One region of the Brevibacillus choshinensis genome, then DNA from elsewhere that is predicted to be linked to it. Evidence: predicted binding sites of a transcription regulator. Region 1 holds the regulator's gene; the other holds the start of a gene.

Region 1 (7,840 bases):
GAGGGCCGAATGAAGATCGGGAAGGCGGATTCGGCTATGGCGGGTGGCAGGCACCGTATCGCAATGCGGAGTCCGGACAATTGATTGCGGCGGATTATGCGAGCCTCGACGCTCTGCTCTTAGGCCGCAAGACGTACGAAATTTTTGCGCCTTACTGGCAGACGGCGCCGGCTGAAAACCCGTTCACCCAGCTGCTGAACGAGAAGCCGAAATATGTCGCATCCCGGACATTGACCAGCGTCGATTGGAACAATACAAAGCTGCTCGACGCGGATGTGACCACAAGTGTGCCCCTGTTGAAGGAGCGGTACGCGGAGGTGCACGTGGCAGGCAGTGCCGACCTGGTCCAAACATTGCTGCGTCACGAGCTGATTGACCAAATGAATATCTGGCAATTTCCGGTATTGCTCGGGAAGGGAAAGCGGTTCTTCGGCGATGGAACGATGCCGACAGCACTGCAATTGATTGAATGCAGAACGTTCTCCAGCGGTACAGTTTTATTGCGCTACGAGCTTGCGGGAAAAGCGTCTTTCGGCAACATGGCGTAGGATGCTGATGGAACCGACAGTGTTGTAGGTATCTCCAGTCTTGCATGTATTCGTTTCATTTTATAAAGGAGATTATCGGAACCGAACTCCGATGAAGAAGCGAAAGATGATTTGGTCAGATTTGCTTGAACAGCCTGGATGCAATTATACACATTTGCAACTGGCTAAGCTTGCCCGCAATTGACAATGGATTGAAAGTAGTGTAAAACAAATATAACCAATTGAACGAACCAAATTCGTTGACGAGAAAGAGTACGCTATTTCCTTGTTCCCCAGAGAGTTGGCCCTGTGCTGAAAGCCAACGTTCAAGACTTAGCTGAAAATCCTCTCCGAGAAGGAAAGCTGAAGATGTGGAAGTAAGCTGACCCGGGATCCCGCCGTTACAAGGGACGCGTATGATGGTACGTAGTATGAGTGCTGAAAAGTCATGATCGACATGAACTTTTCGGAACAAGGGTGGTATCGCGAGATGGAATCTCGTCCCTTAGGGGGCGGGATTTTTTTGTTTTCTTGGACACTCCCTCCATCAATAATCAAAAGAAGGGATGAAAACGATGAGAGCGGTGGATGTGAAAGAAAAGGCGAGGACACGAGAGCTTCGGATTTTGAGCCGGTGGAGGGAAGAGAATACATTTCAAAAATCCATGGACAACCGAGCAGGGAAGCCCAACTTCGTGTTTTATGAAGGGCCGCCAACAGCCAATGGCCAGCCTCATATCGGCCATGTCCTCGGGCGCGTGATCAAGGATTTTATCGGGCGTTACAAGACCATGTCGGGGTATCGTGTCGTCCGCAAAGCAGGCTGGGACACGCATGGGCTGCCGGTTGAGCTGGGTGTGGAAAAACAGCTGGGGATTTCGGGAAAACAGGAAATCGAAAATTATGGAGTAGCCAAATTCGTCGAGAAATGCAAAAGCAGCGTGTTTGAATATGAAAAGCAGTGGCGCGAGCTGACTGAAGGAATCGCTTATTGGACCGACATGGAGCATCCGTATGTGACTTTGACGAATGATTACATCGAAAGCGTCTGGCACATCCTGTCCGAAATCCATAAAAAGGGCTTCCTGTATAAAGGCCACAGAGTCAGCCCCTATTGCCCGGATTGTCAGACCACGCTGAGCTCGCATGAAGTGGCGCAAGGATACGAAGACGTGAAGGACCTCAGTGCTACAGTGAAATTCCGAAGCAAAAACGGGAATGACATCTTTCTGGCGTGGACGACTACCCCGTGGACACTTCCAGCCAATGTTGCCTTGGCTATCAACAAAGAGCTTGACTATGTGCGAGTGAAAAAGGCTGGAGAAGTATACATTGTCGCAAAAAATCTGGTAGATGCCGTCATGAAGGATGGCTACGAGATCTTGTCCACACACAAAGGAGCGGAGTTTGTAGGCACCGCGTATGAGCCGCCATTCAGCTATATCCGCGTAAAGAAAGGGCACATCGTGGTCGATGCGGACTATGTGAGTGACAAAAGCGGTACGGGAATCGTCCATACCGCACCAGCGCATGGGGAAGACGACTATCGGACGACTCGTCAGCACGACCTGGACTTCGTGAACGTCGTCGATCTGGCAGGACGCTACACAGCCCAGATCGCGGAATTTGCCGGTCGCTTCGTCAAAGACTGTGATGTGGATATCGTCAAGGACCTGTCCCAGCGCCATCTGCTGTTTTCCAAGGAGCGGCATGAGCATAGCTATCCGTTTTGCTGGCGATGCAAATCTCCTCTGCTCTACTACGCCATGGAGAGCTGGTTTATCAAAACGACGGCAATCAAAGACCAGCTGATCGAAAATAACAGCAAGATCGACTGGTACCCGGGGCATTTGCGTGAGGGGCGCTTTGGCAAGTTCTTGGAAGAGCTGGTTGATTGGAATATCAGTCGCAATCGATATTGGGGAACACCGTTAAATATTTGGCTTTGCCAGGATTGCGGCAGTGAGTTTGCCCCTGGCAGCTTCAAAGAATTGCGCGACAGGTCACTGGCACCGATCGATGAGAGCCTCGAGCTGCACAAACCGTTCGTGGACGATGTATTGCTTCCCTGCTCGTGTGGAGGGACGATGGAGAGAACGCCGGAGGTCATCGACGTATGGTTTGACAGCGGATCCATGCCGTTTGCCCAGTACCATCATCCATTTGGTGATGAGAAAGAATTCGCTGAGCAGTATCCGGCTGACATGATCTCGGAGGGGATCGACCAAACGAGAGGCTGGTTCTTCAGCTTGTTGGCTGTATCCACTCTCTATAACGGAAAAGCTCCGTATAAAGCGGTCATATCAACCGGGCATGTCTTGGATGAAAACGGTCAAAAGATGTCCAAGAGCAAAGGAAATGGGATTGATCCCTGGGAGGTTATCGAGGAGTTTGGAGCGGATGCATTTCGCTGGGCACTGCTTTCTGACAGCGCTCCGTGGAGCAGCAAGCGTTTTTCCAAACGGATCGTCGCAGAGGCCAAGTCTAAAGTGATTGATACGCTGCACAACATCCATGCGTTTTATGCCATGTATGCGTCGATAGACGGGTACCAGCCCGAGGAGCACGCGCGACTCACTGCTGTCCACGAATTAGATCGTTGGGTCCTTTCGCGGCTGCAATCCACCTTGCGAGACGTAGCGAAGGGATTGGAGTCGTATGATTTTCTCAATCCCGCCATGCACTTGGAGACATTCATCGACGAGCTGAGCAACTGGTACATTCGTCGTTCCCGTGACCGCTTTTGGAGCAGCGGCATGACCGAAGACAAACTTTCTGCCTACCAGACGTTGCACGAAGTCCTGGTTACGCTCGCTCGAATGATCGCGCCATACGCGCCTCTGATTGCAGAAGACATTTACGGCAATTTGGCAGGGGATGACAGCGTGCATTTGGCAGACTATCCGTCGGCAGATCCAAGTGCCATCGATGAGGTGCTGGAAGCGGAAATGGAAACGGTTCGCCGTATCGTTGAGCTGGCTCGCAACATCAGAAACGAGACAGGGATCAAGACACGCCAGCCCTTGTCAGAACTGATCGTCATAAGCGAACGATCGTTCGATGTCCAGCGATATGCGGCGATCATTATGGACGAAATCAATGTAAAGAGCATTCGGGCGGAGCAAAATGACAGCAGCTTCGTAACATACCGCTTCAAACTGAATTTGAAAGTGGCTGGAAAAAAATACGGCAAACAAGTGGCCCCCATTCAAAACGGCCTGAAAGAGTTGAGCGACTCTGAGGCAAAACAGGTGATACAGAACGGGTATCTGGATCTGGTTCTGGAGAATGAAACGGTGCGAATCCCGCTGGAGGAATTGCTTGTGGAGAAGCAAGGGAAGATGGGCTACGCTTGGGCTTCAGGATACCAAATCCATGTGGCATTGCATACGGAAATCACGCAGGACCTGAGGCAGGAGGGCATCGTGCGCGAGGTCATCCGGGTCATTCAGGATTACCGCAAGAAGCTGGATTTACCGATCGAAAAGCGCATTACCCTTACGTTGGATGTAGATGCGCAGGTGAAAGCAGCGCTGGAGCAATTTGATCATGTATTGAGGAGCCATGTGCTTCTTGACCAGGTCCGATATGAAGCCGGCAACCCGATGGAGAGAGTCTCCTTTGGAGAGAAAAGCATTGGCCTGCGAGTGGAGTAGCATGCTGCAAGGCACCTGATAAGGAGGAACCAGTCCGGCAAGCATTATCTGGACTGGTTTTTCTCTTGGAAGAGGAGAATGTAGGACGTAAGCTCTTCCGTATGGTAGCGCTCTAGCTCCAAAAGTGCCTGATAAGGGTCATTGCCTGGGATATGGAAGTAGTGAGCGAAGGCAGGCTCGGTTTTCATGCCGTTCGCTTTGAGCATTCGAATATCCCGATAAGCCTCTTCACCGCCGATCGAGAGCAATCGATCCTCGATAACCATATGGCGGTATGCATTTTGCTGTTCGACCGGGACAGATTGAGCGAACAATTCAAACCAGAAGTCATGTGCATAAAATCCGATGACGCTGGAATCCTTGCCAGATACGAGAATACGGCTCTCCTGATAGCCTTCCATGCTGCCATATGCTGCACGCACATCAGCATCAAAGCGATCCAGGTCATGACTCACGCAGATGATATCGAGATCACTATCCGGAACATCGATTTGCAGGGGGATTGTGCCGGCGAGAACGGGATCGTACGCACACAAGGATTCCATCAGCCGGATTTGCGAGATGGCATTCCAGGCAGCCTGTTGGCGAGCATTGCCGGATTGCAAATAAGCGAGATCACGCCAGTTTTTCATGTGGATGCCTCCATCGTGTTTTGGTCCCGAAGAATTGGGTAACGATCATAGAATAGGGGTGTGAAATGATTGTAGTCGGTTGTCAAACAGACTGCAACGAAAATGAGCTTGACTCGTATACCATAGGGAGAGGAGTGGGGGTAGTGGATATACTTTTATGGGTGATTGTGGTAGCTTTGTTTGTATTGAGTATCGCCGGAATCTTTCTGCCGGTATTACCTGATACGATCCTGCTATGGGGCGGCTTCCTGATCTATCACTTCTTTATTGCAGATCCGGGTGCGGGACTTCCGTCATCCTTTTGGTGGGGGATGATTGCGCTCAGTGTGCTCTTGTACGGAGCAGATCTCTTGACCAATATGTATTTTGTGAAAAAGTACGGGGGATCTAAGTGGTCTTCGTTTGCGGCGATCATCGGGATTTTGCTCGGGATCTTCTTGTTCCCGCCGTTCGGTATGATCATTCTTCCATTCGCTTTCGTCGTGTTGGTAGAACTCTTCATGCAAAAACAAACGATGGAAAAAGCCATCAAGGCAGGCTTTGGCTCATTGATCGGATTTTTGGGAAGTGCCGTCGTCAAAGTCGTGCTCCAGGTGACGATGATCATTTGGTTTTTCATCGCGGCATAGGCGCAAAAAAGGACAGCAGAGGCTGTCCTTTTTACTTGCAATCATTAGTGAATCAAGCGATAGACTCCGATGACTTTACCGAGAATCGAAACGGCGTCGAGGATGATCGGCTCCATCGTGGCGTTCTCCGGCTGGAGTCTGAAATGATTCTTCTCTTTAAAGAAGCGTTTGACAGTGGCTTCATCTTCTTCGGTCATCGCCACTACGATATCACCGTTATTCGCAACGTGCTGCTGACGGACAATGACGTAGTCGCCATCGAGAATTCCCGCGTCGATCATACTGTTACCGGATACGCGGAGCATGTACACCTTGTCCGACGTTACGATGTTTTCCGGCAATGGGAAATATTCCTCGACATCTTCAATGGCTGTGATCGGTTGACCTGCAGTGACTTTCCCGATGACGGGCACACGAACAACGGAATCTTCAAAATCATCTTGAAAGCGATCTTCCTCAGACAAGAGCTCAATGGCACGAGGTTTGGTAGGGTCGCGCCGAATGAGGCCTTTCTTTTCCAAGCGAGCTAAGTGTCCGTGTACAGTAGAGCTGGAGGCAAGTCCGACTGCTTCCCCGATTTCCCGTACGGAAGGTGGGTAGCCTTTATCGCGGACTTCTTTTCGGATGAAGTCGATGATGGCCTGCTGTCGATTCGAAAGTTTTGACATAAGAGACACCTCAGTTTTCTCGAACATGTTTTCCTATATTATACCATGGGATCTTGCGTTCGACAAACATAAGTTCGGATCTTTTTTGTTGACATGAACATACGTTCCCATATATGATGGTAACAAGAGAACAGAACGTACGTTTGTAGGAGGAGATATTGATGTCTGTATTGACTGTACATAATCGCTTTGAAAAGAAGGTAGTTCGACGCACTCGTTTCGGCATTACCCGAGGACAGGCTCTATTGTTTCTGATTAGTTTTTCTCTCTTTTTTTATTTGTTGACCGAACTGGTGTTTGCTTCTGGTGTAGAGGTGGCTCCGCCGGTAAAGGAAATCACAGTGCGTGCCGGAGATAGCTTGTGGAAGCTGGCTGTTCGCTATCAAGAGGAAGCGAAGATGGACGTGAATGAGCTTGTAGCGGCGATCAAAGAAATAAACGACATGGAAGGTGTCATGATTTACCCTGGCCAGACCTTGAGAATACCGCTTCCGGAATAACTTCCCATTCACTGACGCCCGACCTGCTTGCACCGCCCTTGGGATATGGTATAATGGAGCGGCATTACTTACAGGTGGGGAGGAACCAGTAGTGGTATCTGACGCAGAAATCAAGCGCATTAATGAACTGGTGAAAAAGTCAAAAGAGGTCGGATTGTCCGAGGAAGAAAAGCTCGAGCAAAAAGCACTTCGTCAAAAGTATATCGATGCTGTAAAGCTTTCTTTGAGAGCAAACCTGGATTCCATCCGTTACGTGGAAGACCTTGAAGAAAATGGTCGGAAACAGTAAGATAACAGATATTGATAACAAAGACATCCTTGCTGCAAGCTAGGGTGTCTTTTTGTTCCGAACCGAGCATGGGAGGGAAAGCATAATGATTCCATGGATTGCGGTGGCAGCAGGAGGAGCACTCGGATCCATGATGCGCTATGGTCTTTCATTGATAGCGAATCAGCCGGGGTGGCCGATCGGAACATGGCTCGCGAACGTCGTGGGTTCATTTCTGATTGGTTTGCTGTCTGTATGGGGAAAAGAACGGGGAATGTTGTCACCGGAAGTGTATCTATTGTTTGCCACAGGGGTAATGGGGGGATTTACGACATTCTCCACCTTTTCTCTGGAGGTCATTTCTTTTTGGGGAGATGGCCAGATTGTTCGAGGGTTGTTGTATGCGCTTCTGAGCGTGACGGTTGGTTTGCTTTCGTGTGCGGCAGGTATTTGGCTGGCACGACAATGGACATAGCAATGCGAAATGAACGGACTGAGAGGGGGGACGGGTATGAGTACCCAACACCGGGAATACGAACGGGAACAAAAGAAGCTGGATGACACCATCGCGATAATTGACAGTGAAATCACGCAATTACGCGAGGATATTCGGGAAGCTACCGACGACTACGTAAAACAAGTCGTGAATTCGAAAAAGTCGAAGGATCTGCGCTATCTTGAGGACCAGGGACGTGAAAAGCCATACTTCGGACGGGTAGACTTTATGAAGGATGAAGTGTACGAGCTGGATCAGGTCTACATCGGCAAGCGGGGAATTGTGCGGGGAGATACGTTTGACTCTGTGGTTGTCGACTGGAGAGCACCGATTGCCAGCCTCTATTATTCTGGGGAGAGCAAAGACGCCTTTTACCGGATGGGAAGAGAAATCGTCCGTGGAGAAGTAACCTTAAAGCGTAATTTCGCAATCGAGCAAGGAAAAATCACCGGGATTTATGATGG
Region 2 (7,840 bases), 360 kb from region 1:
GATAGGGATGGATATCAACAAGGGAAGCAACACCAACGACGGTGATGGAGAGCAAACGCTGACGAATCGACAAGGGCATCCGATAACCGACAATCAGAGCATGCGTACCGTGGGGAATCGCGGGCCGACCGTACTGGAGAACTACGATTTCCTGGAGAAGATTACTCATTTTGACCGTGAAAAGACGCCAGAGCGGGTCGTGCATGCACGTGGTGCGGGGGCGCATGGATATTTCGAAGCGTATGGGACGGTTGGAAACGAGCCTGTCTCCACTTATACGCGCGCGAAGCTCTTTCAGGAAAAAGGAAAGAAAACGCCTGTCTTCGTGCGTTTTTCTACAGTGATTCACGGTATCCATTCACCGGAGACTCTGCGTGATCCCCGGGGGTTCGCAGTCAAATTTTACACGGAGGACGGCAACTGGGATCTAGTTGGCAATAATCTCAAGGTGTTTTTCATTCGGGACGCCATGAAATTCCCCGATCTCGTTCACGCCTTCAAGCCAGACCCCGTCACCAACATTCAAGATGTGGAGCGCATTTTCGATTTTATCTCCAACACTCCGGAAGCGATGCACATGATCACCTTCCTGTTCTCTCCATGGGGGATTCCGGCCAACTACCGGCAGATGCAGGGCTCAGGGGTGAATACATACAAATGGGTCAATCAAGAAGGAAAAGCAGTGTTCGTGAAGTACCATTGGGAGCCACTGACACAAGGAATCAAAAACTTGACGCAAAAACAGGCAGAAGAGATCCAGGGGAAAAACTTCAATCACGCGACACAGGATTTGTACGAGGCGATCGAGAGAGGCGAGTATCCGGAATGGGAAATGTGCGTGCAGATCATGTCCGATGATGATCATCCAGAGTTGGACTTCGATCCGCTCGATCCGACCAAGCTCTGGCCTGAAGACCAATTTCCGTTTCTCCCCGTAGGGAAAATGGTGCTGAACAAAAACCCGGAAAACTACTTTGCAGAGGTCGAGCAGGCCGCTTTTGGAACAGGAGTGCTTGTGGACGGTCTCGATTTCTCCGACGACAAGCTTCTTCAGGGCCGGACATTTTCTTATTCGGATACGCAGCGCTACCGGGTAGGGGCGAATTACTTGCAGCTTCCCGTCAACGCACCCAAAACGCATGTGGCAACGAATCAGGAAGGCGGCCAGATGCTCTACAAGGTTGATCGCACCGAGCCTCACATCAATTATGAGCCTTCGACAATCGGTGGGCTGCATGAGGCCAAGCAGCATGGAAAAGATCATGAGCCGTATGTCGCAGGAAATATCGTACGTCAAAAAATCGATCGCACCAACGATTTCAAGCAGCCGGGTGAGCGTTATCGAATGATGGAGGATTGGGAGAGAGACGAGCTGATCGCCAATCTCACCAATGCAATGCTCAGCTGTGACCCGCGAATTCAGGAAAAAATGATTCATTTCTTTACCCAATGCGATATGGATTATGGGAATCGGATCAAAAAAGGCGTGGAGGAAGGAAAGAGCAAAAGCGACGGGATTGGCGGCCCCATGGGAGCGACCAATCCTGGGCAGGCCGTTCGTCAAGCAGAAAATGAAGGACATCCTGCTGATCCTTATTAATCAGATTCATGCCAGAAGAAAAACGCACCCGCCACCTTTGGCTTGTGCGTTTTTTATATGGTATTTTTAACGTTTGGCCCAAGATGCACGCACCCAGTCTGCTACATAATAAAGGACAGGGATGATCTCCGCTAGTATAAGGAGGCTGACCATTCCGTGAATGGTCAAATGGGCAAGCTCCATTTTCGATCGGGCCATGAATAACGATAGACCCACCATGATGGCGGTCATGGATAAAGTGAACGGCTTGTGATCATGTAAGGAAAAGCTGTGAGTCAGTGCAATCACCGCGATGTACAGGAACAAACTGATTTTGATAAATAGGCTTGTGAGCCACACCGCAATCAGAACAGGATCAAGATTCTCCAGAAATGAGCCGGCTCGGATAAAGCGAATAAGCTCTAATTCGGGGTAAATCAGGTCTGCTGTCAAATGGGGTCCAAATACGAGCAAGGTAGATATGAGGCTCGTCAGGATAATAAACAGTGAGGAGATGAGTGCCCATCCCAAAGATCGGATGGTTTTTTGTGGTTGCGCAAAATAAGGGATCAAAAACAGGATGAAGGACATTTCTCCAAATAAAGCTGTGGTAATATAACTCGCATTTCCGATGTTGTCCTGCTGGAAATGCTGAAAGAAAGCGATGGTCATCTGGAAGTTCATATCCCGTACAACGAATAGCGGGATCATCAACATGCCAAAGACGCTTAAGAAGAAGATCCCTTGCGCACACCTGAAGATGGTTTGCACACCTGAGCGGACAGCATAGGCGATACAAATGCTGATAAGTGTTGCGACCGCCCAATCAGGAGTCTCGGGAAGGTAAACCTCTACCAGGAAGTCCTGCAGCTCACGCAAGACAAATGCTCCGCTGAGCAAGCTCGTGAAGATCATGATGGCGATGAGAGGATAGTGCAGCCACCTTCCAACTATGAATTTGCCATAGACAGCAAAGGAGGCAGTGGGACGTTTGATGGCCAGCCGAAAGGAGAGATAGGTAATGACAAAGCCGCAAATAGCTCCCAAGCAGAGGGAGATCCAGGTAGAATATCCCGCCTCCGTCACCATTGTTGACAGGCGAAATCCAAGCACGGTGGTAAAAAGGTATTGGGTGAACAACATATAGATTTGTGATTGCGTGACTTTACCCTGCTCGTTATCCATTTTCGTCTCTCCACACAATGAACGTTTCGATCGGTTGAAAAAGAAACTCAATTACTTTGGCAAACTGGAAATCTTCCCGAAAATAATACAGAGCTTCAAAGCTGAGAAAGCAAAAGAGAAGAAACCCAACGACGATCCGTTTCGTTCGTTTTTTTCGATTTGCTTGCCGAAGATAATGCAGCTCATAGAAAAAGATGATTCCAAAGACAAAGGCTACGATAAACATGTCAACCCCCTGTTGATGGCTCTGTGGGATGAATGTGAACAGGGTTTTTATTGGTCCCTAGCCGTTTTACGGTGATTTTAACATGAGGGATGACCTTCACGTTCTCGCGATACATTTTCCGCCACCGTGGGGCCACTTCCTTCCACACGCTTGGGGCATACCAATCCAGGTAAGAACTGAATTGAAAGACATCCGCTCCGGCATGCTGCGAGCGCTCTACGGCTTTCGTCATCCGGATCTTAATCAATTCTTCGAGGCTTCTCTCCAATTTTTTGATCTGTTCCGGATCCTGCAACGGAAGGGTGGACTGCGAAGAGATCAAGGAAGCGTCCGCTTTGCAATGAATATGCATCGTGATTTGATCTCCCGCGATGACCGGTTTGATCTTGGAATGGGACTGGTTGATCATAAAATCGAGTGGCTTTCCATCTGTAGGAGCATTCACCGAAATTTCTGCGTCCCTCATTTTTCCGAGAATCCACATGGCCCCCCTCATTTCATAAGTCGTGAGAATATGAACTAGTTTTCCTTGCTTGAAGATAGCTGCTCCATCTGTTCCAAGCCAGTTTTGCACCTCGTTTTTTTCGCTGGGGATAGCTTTGGTTTCGATTTTCAGCATGGGTATGATCATGTCACCCCCGTAATAAGAAGCGACCAAACAATCCTTTGCGGTCGTATCGATCGTCACAAGCTGATTGCCATAGGCGAGCAAGATGTCTACGGGAAAGCGCTCAAAGATGATGGGAATCGTCGTAACTTCTTTGGCTTTGCCAGGTGCGATAAACAAATTGGTATTGATATGAAACCGAGGTTCACGAGAAATGAATTCCAGTATCTGGGAGATGCCGGCTTTTGCCAACTCCTTTCCGATTACCACTACGCTTGTTTGGCCAAAGGTGATCGTCCGAGATAAGTCGGATTGGATGAAGCGATACGCTTCACCGATGTCATGTCCGGTCTTGGTGATGGAAGTATAAGGCTTTCCGGTTAATTCACCGGTACCGCCTGACTGTCCTGGAATGAGGCGGTTCGGCAAAGGGAAAGAGAGGGTTATCTCGACCCCGTCTTTCACTTTATCTAAGAAAATGATGCGTACGAAACTGCGATTATTCAATTCTACGGACGACCAGCATCCCGTTAGTCCGCAGAAGGCGAGGACAGCAACGAAGAAAAGCGCGGCGGTTCGCCAATGTCGAATCGTACTCAATCGCCATCCTCCTCTCGCGTGCTCATGTTATTTCGCTGCCTGATCTTATTCATCCCTGCCGTGGATGGTCTTTTGCGCATGGACCACCACGGTGCCCTCACGTAGGTATCCTTGAGTTCACCTGGGATGAACGGTGTCATGGGTGCCAAATAGGGCGTGCCAAATGAACGTAAATTGATGAGGTGAATATAGATCAAAAGCAGGCCGCAAATGATGCCGAAGAGCCCAAACAACCCAGCAAAAATCATGATGGGAAACCGTAAAAAGCGAAAGGACAGGCCCAAATCATAGTGCGGGATGATAAAGGAAGCGATGCCCGTAAAAGATACGATGATGACCATTGCAGCGGAAACGATCCCCGCCTGCACGGCAGCGGTACCGATGATCAAGGCACCGATGATGGACACAGCTTGACCGATCGATTTGGGGATGCGTACGGCTGCTTCCCGCAAGGCTTCAAAGGAAACCTCCATGATGAAGGCTTCGATCAATGCAGGAAACGGAACGATTTCACGAGAAGCGGCGATGGTCATGAGCAGCTTAGGTGGAATCATTTCCGGGTGAAACGTCGTAATCGCAACATACACAGAAGGAAGCAGCAGTGAAATGAAAACAAACAGATAACGTATCCAACGAATCCATGTTCCTGCGATATACCTCTGGTAGTAATCCTCTGCTGATTGTAGCAGCATCCATAACGTGACGGGTGCGAGCAACACCATAGGCGTACCATCTATGATCATAGCGACCCGTCCTTCCAGCAGTGCTGCGGAAACGACATCTGGCCTTTCCGTATATTGCACCTGGGGAAAAGGAGAGAAAGGGGAATGGTCGAGAAATTCCTCGAGGTAGCTGCTGCCGAGTACCCCATCGATCTCGATGTTCGCAAGCTTCATCTTGACTTCATCCACCAGTTCCTTCTTGCAGATTCCCTGTATGTAGAGAATCATGACTTCGGTTTGGGTATGGGTGCCAAGGCGCATGGATTCGGTTTTGAACAGAGGGGTTTTCAGTCTTTTTCGAATCAGGGAAAGGTTGACTTCCGCATTTTCGATAAAGGCTTCTCGCGGGCCTCTGACGGTAGCCTCATTGGCAGGTTCATCGATGGTGCGCTGCTCCTGGGAGCCGAAAGGAAGCTGGATGATATTCTCCTCGCCATCAACCAGAAAAAGCACAGAGCCATCGAGCAAAGAGTGGAAGCCAGCACGCAGGCTGGTTATGTGATAATCAGAGACAGGCAGTTGTCTGCGCTCAAAGATTCTCTCGCGAAACTCACGGGAGCTCGTCTGCGAGAGAGTGAAGAGGGGACGTAGGAGCTCTTCCTGAAGCATTTGGATATCCACCATGCCTTGCAAATAAACCAGGGCGCATCGCTGCGAAGAACCGATCACGAATTGATGGTAAACAACGTCAAAGCGGTCCGTGAGTTGCTGGCGGAGCCATTCGATTTGCTCGTCAATGGAGGGTGTGATTGGATCAGATCCCCGATTGGTTTTGAAGCCTTTTCTGTTCCAAGCGATCTTTTTCATAAGAGCACCCTGATTTCCCAATGAATTCGTTTGTCGTATTTTTACACAATCTTCCTTGCATTATTCTTTTCGATAGCGCTACTCGTGCTACCGGGAATGATCCCCCTTGCGGAACGGAATCGATTGACGCATAATAGGAACATAAGTTCGTATTCGTGGAGGGTTGAGAATGAGCGAGAAATCTTCACATCACGCAGGAAGAGGCTACGAGGAGCTAGCATGTACATTGGTGCGGCGGCCGACGATAGAGGATGAAGACTTCGGGGAGATGTGTTTTCGAATCTATGACAGCACGCAATACAACTATCCCATTCAGGTACTATGGTTCGTCAGGGAATCTGGGTCTTTGGGCACGGTAGAATCAGCATGTGGACTGGTTCGGGAAATTGACGCCGAACAATATTTGGTCAAACTCGTCAACAAAGAAGATTCCCGATGGATCAAAGTCAAGGACATCGTAAGTGTGACGAAATGAAAGGATAAAAATCCGCATTGCTTATCCGCACCTGCGTTTTTCCTTCGCATAGGATGAAGGAAAAAGGTGGTGTAGAAGATGGGGTATTCACTGGCTGACTGGATGATTTACACGGTTTGGGCCATTTTTGGACTCATGATCATCGATTTTTTGATCGTACTGTTCCAGTCGTTTTGGCAAGGTTCCTTTCATCCCACTTTCATTCTTGGATATTTAAAAGATATACTCTATTACATCCTGCCGCTTAACATCCTGGTATCCATGTCCTCGATCGATCCGACTGGCTATGCCTTGTTGGTTTTTTACTTCATCGGCGGGCTTGCCGTTATTATCAAGTACGTGCTGGACATTAAAAGCAGATTTGCAACATAAAGGGTCAGCCTTCCTGTTTGGAGGGCTGTTTTTTTGATCCATAACCCATTTGGATGTGCTTATATTTTTGGTACCGAGACATGATTTGCTCGTCTCCTCGTATATATTTGTAAGGAATCACGGACACTTACGAAGCATCTCGCCTGGCATCCTCCACGAGGGGACGAGGCACCACAAAGTTTGTCTCCTCATACAATAATCAAAATATTTCGTAAAAGGGAGTGGTGCCATGAGGAGATATCAGTGGATCAAGTGGCGTAAAATCCTCCTCTGGCTCGGAATCATAGCGACGGTATTGATTGTCCTGACCGTGGGAGGACCGACTTACTGGGCAGTTGCCTGGGGAATTGTTTCACTGTTGTTTCAACTTCTATTTGCCATCCTGTTCATCATTATTCAGTTTGTTGCTTTGTTTTGGTTTTTAGCCCGCGGGCGAACGTATTGGATCTTGCCCGGTGAGACTGGCTCGACGTGGGAGGACTACCGCGGAAACCCCGAGATCGTGGAGAATGCCAAGCGGATCGTCACCCTGCTCAAAGGGGTAAAAGAGTTCAAGGAAATGGGAGGAGAAGCGATTCGTGGACTGCTCCTATGCGGGCCGCCAGGGACTGGAAAATCTTACCTAGCTCAGGTCATTGCCAACGAAGCACAGGTCCCTTTTGCGTATGCATCAGCACCCAGCTTTCAAAACATGTTCTTTGGGGTAGGGAATCTCAAGGTCATGGGGTTGTACCGAAAAGCGAGAAAGCGGGCAAGCGAATATGGGGCGTGCATTATTTTCATCGATGAGATCGATGCCATCGGGATGAAACGCCAAGGCGGGGGGATGATGGGGGGAGGCATGCTCGGCATGGGCGGTGCGGGTCTGTTGAATGAACTGCTGCTTCAAATGGATCCACCCAACATCGATAATACGAAAATTGCCAAGCTGATGAGGACTCTCGGCCTGAGGCGCAAGAAGGCAGAAAGGCCGGCAGTCATGACCATAGCGGCAACAAACCTCCCGGATATTCTCGACTCCGCTTTGCTTCGTCCGGGACGATTCGATCGTCAGCTGTGGGTTGATTCTCCCGACTATGATGGGCGGATCGATGTCTTTCAGTACTATCTGAAAAAAGTAAAACATGATGAATCGCTGACGCCAGAAAAAGCGGCCCTCGATACCATCGGGTACAGTCCCGCGCAGATCAAGCATATTGTGAACGAGTCCGTCGTCATTGCCCATCAACGGGGGGCTCAGGTCGCCAATTATGATGATTTCCGCGCC

The links. The regulator LexA, encoded in region 1, represses DNA repair genes until DNA is damaged. The targets are predictions, from matches to a motif close to CGAACATATGTTCG.
Region 2: the regulator LexA is predicted to act here: its motif matches at 5,863-5,876, upstream of JNE38_RS15470 (YolD-like family protein).

The regions. Positions count from the first base shown of each region.
Region 1 covers NZ_CP069127.1:3,429,155-3,436,994, reverse strand. Annotated here, with positions in the region: gene JNE38_RS17325 (dihydrofolate reductase family protein) at 1-548, shown strand, start outside; T-box leader at 779-1,036, shown strand; gene ileS (isoleucine--tRNA ligase) at 1,103-4,183, shown strand; gene JNE38_RS17315 (DUF4269 domain-containing protein) at 4,228-4,815, opposite strand; gene JNE38_RS17310 (DUF456 domain-containing protein) at 4,959-5,444, shown strand; gene lexA (transcriptional repressor LexA) at 5,489-6,112, opposite strand; gene yneA (cell division suppressor protein YneA) at 6,274-6,612, shown strand; gene JNE38_RS17295 (DUF896 domain-containing protein) at 6,704-6,901, shown strand; gene crcB (fluoride efflux transporter CrcB) at 6,987-7,355, shown strand; gene JNE38_RS17285 (HelD family protein) at 7,392-7,840, shown strand, end outside.
Region 2 covers NZ_CP069127.1:3,064,926-3,072,765, reverse strand. Annotated here, with positions in the region: gene JNE38_RS15495 (catalase) at 8-1,600, shown strand; gene JNE38_RS15490 (GerAB/ArcD/ProY family transporter) at 1,667-2,764, opposite strand; gene JNE38_RS15485 (hypothetical protein) at 2,757-2,990, opposite strand; gene JNE38_RS15480 (Ger(x)C family spore germination protein) at 2,992-4,197, opposite strand; gene JNE38_RS15475 (spore germination protein) at 4,194-5,726, opposite strand; gene JNE38_RS15470 (YolD-like family protein) at 5,896-6,201, shown strand; gene JNE38_RS15465 (hypothetical protein) at 6,280-6,573, shown strand; gene JNE38_RS15460 (AAA family ATPase) at 6,803-7,840, shown strand, end outside.